2 regions of the Microbacterium sp. OVT16B genome follow, and region 1 is predicted to be linked to the other one. Evidence: predicted binding sites of a transcription regulator. Region 1 holds the regulator's gene; the other holds the start of a gene.
What was found. Region 1 encodes LexA, which represses DNA repair genes until DNA is damaged. Its sites were predicted from a motif close to TCGAACANNTGTTCGA; they were not measured.
Positions count from the first base shown of each region.

Region 1 (4,207 bases):
GGCATCCGCTGCCCTGCAGGACCGTCTCTCGGCTCCGGGAGTCCGCGACGGTGCCGTTCGTGCCCGTGCACTCACCGAGGCGGACTTCTCGCGCGTGTCCTACGAGGAGCGCGAGTCCGCGCAGGAGGCCCTCGGCCTTCCGGCGCTGCCGCTCACGACGATCGGATCCTTCCCGCAGACCGGCGACATCCGTCGCGCCCGGGCGCGGTTCACCAGGGGCGAGATCCCCGCCGAGGACTACGAGGAGTTCCTGCGTCGCGAGGTCGCCAGCGTCGTCTCGCTGCAGGAGGACCTGGGCCTCGACGTGCTCGTGCACGGTGAGCCGGAGCGCAATGACATGGTGCAGTACTTCGCCGAGAACCTCGATGGCTTCGACGTCACCGAGAACGGCTGGGTGCAGTCGTACGGCTCCCGCGCGACCCGCCCGTCCCTCCTGTGGGGCGACGTCTCCCGTCCCGCTCCGATCACGGTGGACTGGTCGACGTACGCCCAGTCGCTCACGACCAAGCACATGAAGGGGATGCTGACGGGCCCCGTCACGATCCTCGCCTGGTCCTTCGTCCGAGACGACCAGCCGCTCGGCGAGACCGCGAACCAGGTGGCGCTCGCCCTGCGCGACGAGATCGCCGACCTCGAGGCCGCTGGTATCGCGATCATCCAGGTCGACGAGCCGGCGCTGCGCGAGCTGCTGCCTCTGAAGAAGGCGGATCAGCCCGCGTACCTGCAGTGGTCGGTGGACTCGTTCCGCCTCGCGACGGGTGGCGCGGCGGCGGGCACCCAGGTGCACACCCACCTCTGCTACTCGGAGTTCGGCGTCGTGATCGACGCGATCCGCGCCCTCGACGCCGACGTGACATCGATCGAGGCGGCCCGCAGCCGCATGGAGGTCGTGGCGGACATCGCCGAGGTCGGCTTCGATCACGGCATCGGCCCCGGTGTCTACGACATCCACTCGCCGCGCGTCCCCTCGGCGGAGGAGGTCGAGTCGCTGCTGCGCCGCGCGGTGGACGAGATCCCGACGCGACAGCTGTGGGTCAACCCCGACTGCGGTCTGAAGACGCGCGGATATGACGAGACCGTGGCGTCGCTGCGCAACATCGTCGAGGCCACGCGTCGGGTGCGCGAGGACGTGGTCGTCGCGGTCTGACGCCCGTCAGAAGAGAGAAGCGAACCGCCCTTCCCGGAGCTCGGGAAGGGCGGTTCGCTGTCGTCAGCCGACGTCAGACCGCGCGCAGCACCGCGACGATCTTGCCGAGGATCACGGCCTCGTCGCCCAGGATCGGCTCGAAGGCGGAGTTGCGGGGGAGGAGCCAGGTGTGTCCGTCGCGGCGGCGGAGCACCTTGACCGTGGCCTCGCCGTCGAGCATGGCCGCGACGATCTCGCCGTTCTCCGCGCTGTGCTGCGAACGCACGACGACCCAGTCCCCGTCGCAGATCGCGGCGTCGATCATCGACTCGCCCGACACCTTGAGCATGAACAGGTCGCCCTTGCCGACGAGCTGCCGGGGGAGCGGGAAGATCTCCTCGACCTGCTGATCCGCGGTGATCGGCACTCCGGCGGCGATGCGGCCCACCAGCGGCACGAGAGCGGCGTCTCCGACCGGGGTGGCGACATCGGCGGGATTCTCGCCGCTCGCGCCGGGGAGGTCGATGAGCACCTCCATGGCCCTGGTCTTGCCGGGGTCGCGGCGCAGATAGCCGCTGAGCTCCAGCTGTCCGAGCTGATGCGTGACGCTGGACAGCGACTTGAGGCCGACGGCGTCGCCGATCTCGCGCATGCTCGGCGGATAGCCGTGCCGGCTGATCGAGTTCTGGATGACCTCCAGGATCGCCATCTGCTTGGGGCTGAGGCTCTTGCGTCGACGGGTGCGCGGCGCCTCGGTGTCGGGGGCGGAGTTCTCGCTCATCGTGCTCCTTTGTACGCGATTCCGGCGTCGCAGTTCGAATGTCGGAGGTCCGTGGTGGGGTATCCGTATCGAAACCGTATCCGAGAAACGGCCCGATCTGGAAGATCTGTTCGAGCGTGTCGGCAGATTCTCGAATCAGGTTTCGAAGAACGCTTGACAGATGTTCGAACTCGAAGATATCTTCGGTACGTAGCTTCGCATTCCTGGCTCCCGGCCGAGTCCTGGATGCGAACGCTACGCCAACTTTCTCCGGCGGGGATGATCCGTCGGAGGGCAGAAAGGGAGCACGACATGAGCACCATCACCTTCGGAACCGCAGCAGTTCTTCCGGCACGTCCGGCCGCACGCCTGCGTCTGACGGTCCGCGGTCGCCGCGTGCTCCTCGGGCTCGCCTCGATCCCTCTCGCGGCGGGCATCGCCTTCGCCGCGCTCAGCGGCGGAAGCGCTGCGGCGTCCGGCGCTCACGTCGCGACGGCGTCCTTCGAGACCGTCACGGTGATGCCGGGGGACACCCTCTGGTCGATCGCCACCACGGTCGCTCCCGACGCCGACCCTCGCGAGGTGATCGGCGAGATCAGTCGGCTCAACATGCTCACGGGCGGCGCACTGCAGATCGGCGACGAGCTCGCCATCCCCGCGCAGTACTCCGAGTGATCTCGGAGCGCGCGTCCTGCGAGCCCGTCTTGGGAGCGGCGCATGCGCAATGCGGCGTCACCCGGTGCATCATCGGCCTTCGCGCGTCCTAGCATGGGAAGGGTGACCGCATCACTCGATGACCTCCCGCTTCGCGACGACCTCCGCGGATTGACTCCCTACGGAGCTCCGCAGGCCCCGCTTCCCATCGCGCTCAACGTCAACGAGAACACGCATCCCATTCCGGATGCCGTCGCCAGCGACATCCTCGACGACATCGCCGTGGCGCTGCGCGACATGAACCGCTACCCGGATCGAGAGTTCACGACCCTGCGCGAGGGCTTCGCCGAGTATCTCGGGCACGGCCTCACTGCCGACCAGATCTGGGCGGGCAACGGCTCGAACGAGGTGCTGCAGCACATCCTCCAGGCCTTCGGCGGTCCTGGACGCACGGCGTTCGGCTTCGCGCCCACGTACTCCATGTACCCGCTGATCGCTCAGGGCACCGGCGCACGCTGGGTGGCGGGTGTCCGCGAGCCCGACTACACGATCACCGCGGAAGATGCTGCTGCTCAGGTGCGCGCTGTCGACCCCGACGTGATCCTGCTGTGCTCCCCGAACAACCCGACGGGCACGCCCCTCGGGCTCGATGTCGTCGAGGCCGTCTACGAGGCGGCCAGAGGCATCGTGATCGTCGACGAGGCGTATCAGGAGTTCGCACCGAGGGAGGCGGCATCCGCCCTCTCCCTTCTCGAGGGGCGTCCGCGTCTGGCGGTGTCGCGCACGATGAGCAAGGCGTTCGCCTTCGCGGGAGCGCGGGTGGGCTACCTGGCCGCCGATCCCGCGTTCATCGACGCGCTGCGCCTCGTGCGCCTGCCCTATCACCTGAGCGCCCTCACCCAGGCGGCGGCGATCGCCGCGCTGCGCAACGCCGATGTCATGCTCGGCATGGTCGACGAGATCGTCGAGCAGCGCGACCGCATCTCGGCGACCCTGGAGGCGCTCGGGTACACGCCGCACGAGTCCTGGTCGAACTTCGTCCTCTTCGGTGGCGTGGTCGACCCGAAGGCCACGTGGCAGCAGCTGTACGACAGGGGCGTGCTGATCCGCGACGTCGGCATCCCCGGCCACCTCCGCGTCACCGCGGGCACGGAGGCCGAGACCACGGCGTTCCTCGACGCCCTCGCCTCGATAGGATCGGCATCATGAGCACCCCCGCCCCGCGCACAGCCCGCCGCGTGCGCAGCACGTCGGAGTCCACGGTCGAGCTCGAGCTCAACCTCGACGGGACGGGTGTGAGCCGCATCGACACCTCGGTGCCGTTCTTCGACCACATGCTGACAGCGTTCGCGAAGCACTCCCTCACCGACCTCACGGTGCGGGCGTCCGGCGACACGAACATCGATGCGCACCACACCGTCGAGGACGTCTCGATCGTGCTCGGGCAGGCGATCCGCGAGGCGCTGGGCGACAAGTCCGGCATCTCCCGCTACGGCGACGCGCTGGTCCCTCTCGACGAGGCGGTCGCGCAGGCGGTCGTGGACATCTCCGGTCGCCCGTACCTCGTGCACGAAGGTGAGCCCACAGGATTCGAGTACCACCTCATCGGCGGTCACTTCACGGGCGCCCTCGTGCGGCACTCGTTCGAGGCGATCACGTTCAACGCC
Region 1 is NZ_JAHXZA010000001.1:1,490,632-1,494,838, forward strand. Features, by position in the region: gene metE (5-methyltetrahydropteroyltriglutamate--homocysteine S-methyltransferase) at 1-1,147, shown strand, start outside; gene lexA (transcriptional repressor LexA) at 1,221-1,907, opposite strand; gene LC438_RS07005 (LysM peptidoglycan-binding domain-containing protein) at 2,199-2,561, shown strand; gene LC438_RS07010 (histidinol-phosphate transaminase) at 2,655-3,749, shown strand; gene hisB (imidazoleglycerol-phosphate dehydratase HisB) at 3,746-4,207, shown strand, end outside.

Region 2 (4,207 bases), 780 kb from region 1:
GAGCACGGCCTGCTTGTCCATCTGGGCGAGGCATCCGCCGACGGCGATCTGCATACCGTCCTTGCGACGCTTGACAGAAGCGAGCTGGCCGAGGGTTCCGTAGAGCTTGCCTGCCGCGTTGTCGCGGACCGCGCACGTGTTGATGATCACGACATCGGCCTCTGCGCCATCGGCCGCCCTGACGTAGCCGGCGCTCTCCAGTGAGCCCGAGAGCCGCTCGGAGTCGTGCACATTCATCTGGCACCCGAAGGTGCGCACTTCGTACGAGCGCTGCCGCCCGTCGCTGTCGATTGCTGCCGACGAGGCATCGATGATCGTCGGTTCACTGCGCGGGATAGTCATGATGGGTCAATTCTACGTTCGAGTGGCGTCTTCTCGCGCTCAGGAAAGCCTCGTCCCTTGACCGCGTCGGAACGTCGCCGAGGCGTGGGCCCGGAACCCGTTGGGATCATGCTCGAAGGGCACGCCGTCGAACTCGACTACTCGAAGCGCACGCCCGAAGAAGGCCGCCGACCGCCGAACTGCTCGGCAGTGACCGTCCGAACCACGTTCGAGACCACCCCTCCCGGATAGCCACGACGAGCGAGCTGGCCGGTGAGTCGGCGCTTCGCGGTCTCCGGATCGAGCCGCGCCAGCGACCGCATCTTGGTGCGAGCGAATTCGAGCGCCCGCTCGATGTCGTCGTCGGGGAGCTCGTCGAGCGCCGCATCGATCACATCGCGAGAGAGGCCGCGCTGGGCGAGAGCCCGTGAGACGGCGACCCTCCCCTGCTTCTTCCGCTCCACTCCGGAGGTGACGAGCTGGGCGGCGAGCACCGCATCGTCGAGGTAGCCACGACGGCAGAAGTCGTCGATCACGTCGTCGATCTGCGCCGCGTCGAGCCGGTGCCCCTGCACCTCGACCCCCTTCAGCACCATCTGCGCCTCCGAGATGGAGAGCGATCTCGCACGCAGCTTGCGCACGAGAAGCTCCTCCGCCGACTCTCGGATCTCGGCAGGATCGGGGCCGTCGCCGGCGTTCTCCACCGCATCCGGAGACTGCAGGGCACGCAGTCTCGGAGCGGACCTCGCCAGACCGCCCCGAGCCGGATGACGGTCGCTGGGACGGCCTGCGTCAGCGACGCGACTCGTCGCCGAACGATCGCTCGACGCATCCCAGGTCGACCGCCATGCACCGTCACCGGTGCGGTGAGAGAAGACGTCCTCGACGTTCTCCCCCACCGCACCGGACTCAGGAGCATCCACGGCAACGGCCTCATGTTCGACCGTCGCCCCGAATCTGTCGCTGCTCGCTGCCGCAGGGCCGCCGAACAGCGGGATCACCGGCGCAATCCGCTCAGATTCGTCCATGGGTCACTCCGATCTTTGAGCAGGGCGGCACGCGACCTCGGGCCGATACCGCAGCACGATCACGCCGGGCGACGCTCGGCGAGCTCGTCGGCCGGGGCCACCGCGGCCTGCACACCGATGCCGAGCTTCTGCTTGATCTGGGTCTCGATGGCCAGCGCGATGTCGGGGTTCTTGAGGAGGAACGACCGCGCGTTCTCCTTGCCCTGGCCGAGCTGGTCGCCGTCGTAGGTGTACCAGGAGCCGGACTTCTTCACGATGCCGTGATCGACGCCGAAGTCGATCAGGCTGCCCTCGCGAGAGATGCCGATGCCGTAGAGGATGTCGAACTCCGCCTGCTTGAACGGCGGAGCCATCTTGTTCTTGACGACCTTGACGCGCGTACGGTTTCCCACGGCGTCGGTGCCGTCCTTCAGCGTCTCGATACGACGAATGTCGAGGCGGACCGACGCATAGAACTTGAGCGCCTTTCCACCGGCGGTGGTCTCCGGGGACCCGAAGAAGACACCGATCTTCTCGCGCAGCTGGTTGATGAAGATCATCGTCGTGTTGGTCTGGTTCAGGCCACCCGTGAGCTTTCGCAGCGCCTGAGACATGAGTCGGGCCTGGAGACCCACGTGCGAGTCGCCCATCTCGCCCTCGATCTCCGCGCGAGGCACGAGCGCCGCCACGGAGTCGATGACGATGAGGTCGATGGCACCGGAACGCACGAGCATGTCGGCGATCTCGAGCGCCTGCTCACCCGTATCGGGCTGCGACACGAGAAGAGCGTCGATGTCGACACCGAGCTTCGCCGCGTAGTCGGGGTCGAGCGCGTGCTCGGCGTCGATGAACGCTGCGATGCCTCCCGCACGCTGCGCGTTGGCGATCGCGTGGAGGGTCAGGGTCGTCTTACCCGAGGACTCAGGGCCATAGATCTCGACGATGCGGCCACGCGGCAGACCACCGACGCCGAGCGCGACGTCGAGAGCAATGGAACCGGTCGGGATGACGGCGACGGGAGCGCGCTCGTCGCTCCCCAGCCGCATGACCGAGCCCTTTCCGAACTGGCGGTCGATCTGAGCGAGTGCAGTCTCGAGGGACTTCTCGCGGTCTGCGGGTGATGGCATGATGTGTTCCTTCTGCTCGCGTGTTGCCGTCTGTAGGCTGTCGCGGCTCCCCCAGGCTGGGCGAACTCTCCGACAAGACGTATGGCTCCGTGGCCATGTCTTCACCGTACGGGGGGCCTCCGACATAGAGTCGGAACACCCACGAACTGTGCAGAACACGGTTCCTGAACCACTTGTGCAGAAGACTACGCGGCATCGAACAGATATTCGAGCAGGTCGCGCTCTCGGCGTGTCGGAATGCGGAGCACTCGAACACTTGTCATCGGTTCAACGCTTGCGCGGTTCCAGACGTCCGGCGCCATGTCGACGCGCCAACGGGACGTCGGTCTCATCGCACAGCGCGAGCCAGATGTCGCGCGGAGGAACACCGGCATCCAGCGCTTCGAGCGCCGTACGACCCGCGAGCTGGGACAGGACGAGGTCGTTCACCAGAGAGAGGGCTCTGCCCCGGAACTCCGCATCGACCGCACGGAGGAACTCGCTACGGCGCATGGAGATGTGGGAGACCGATCAGCGCAGCGAGAGCTGCGGCTCGATCGACGCGACCAGATCGTCGGGAACGACGTCGGGGAACACCTGGAGACCCTCGAGCACGGAGATGCGATCTCCGACCTCGCGCATGATGATCGAGATGGGAACGTCGAGCGCATCGGCGACCGACGCGAGGATCTCGCTCGAGGCCTCCTTCTGCCCGCGCTCGACCTCACTGAGATAGCCGAGCGCCACAGACGCCTTGCTTGCGACCTGCCGAAGGGTGCGCCCCTTCTGCAGACGGAAGTCCCTCAGCACATCGCCGATTTCCTGCCTGACAAGAATCATCGGAACCTCCTCCCCGTTCGGTCCGCCGGAGTCTCCTCCGACGAGATCGCCAGTCTAATACCACTGGCATGCACAGAATCTACTCTTTCACCCTGTGGTTTGAATGTGAGCACACTCATGTCAACTTTGCCCTGGGGATTTCTATTCCCCGACGAGCTCTCGCAGGATCGCAAGCGCAGCGTCGACAGTCTGGGCTCTGATTGCAGCGCGATCGCCCGTGAACACGACCGCGCGGCTCACCTCCGCGATGGGCGTCGCCACGCCGATGTGCACCGTTCCCACAGGCTGCCCGTCCGGCGAGTCCGGCCCGGCGATGCCCGTCGTCGACACTCCGACATCGGCGGAGCGTCCTCCGACGGCCACGGCGCTCCTGACGCCCCGCGCCATCTGCGCCGCGACCTCCGGATGCACGGCCCCGTGCGTGTCGAGCAGGTGTGCGTCGACGCCCAGGAGGGTGTGCTTGACCGGCGTCGCATAGGCGACGACCCCGCCGAGCAGTACGGCGGACGCGCCGGGGACGCCGACCAGCGCCGAGCAGAGGGCGCCGCCGGTGAGGGACTCCGCGACACCGAGGGTCCACCCTCGCGCGTCGAGCGCGGCCAGGGCGTCGGAGGCTGCGCTCACGACGCTCGCCGGGCTCCGCGGACCTGCGCGATGATGTAGTCGATACCGCTGGAGACCGTGAGCACGAGGACGATGACCATGAGAACAGCGGTCACGAGCGTCCACGGCTCTCGTCCGATCAGCACGTGCAACGGGAGCAGCGCCCACGACAGGGCGACGCCCTGCACAGCCGTTTTGATCTTCCCCATCCAGGCCGCGGCGACCACGTGTTCGTTCACGATCATCAGGCGGTGGACAGTGATGCCCCACTCGCGCACGAAGATGATCGCGACCAGCCACCAGTTCACCTCGCCGAGGATCGCGAGTCCG
Region 2 is NZ_JAHXZA010000001.1:2,272,526-2,276,732, forward strand. Features, by position in the region: gene miaB (tRNA (N6-isopentenyl adenosine(37)-C2)-methylthiotransferase MiaB) at 1-342, opposite strand, end outside; gene LC438_RS10855 (regulatory protein RecX) at 480-1,349, opposite strand; gene recA (recombinase RecA) at 1,409-2,455, opposite strand; gene LC438_RS10865 (DUF3046 domain-containing protein) at 2,723-2,947, opposite strand; gene LC438_RS10870 (helix-turn-helix domain-containing protein) at 2,966-3,274, opposite strand; gene LC438_RS10875 (CinA family protein) at 3,416-3,898, opposite strand; gene pgsA (CDP-diacylglycerol--glycerol-3-phosphate 3-phosphatidyltransferase) at 3,895-4,207, opposite strand, start outside.
Region 2: the regulator LexA is predicted to act here: its motif matches at 2,651-2,666, upstream of recA (recombinase RecA).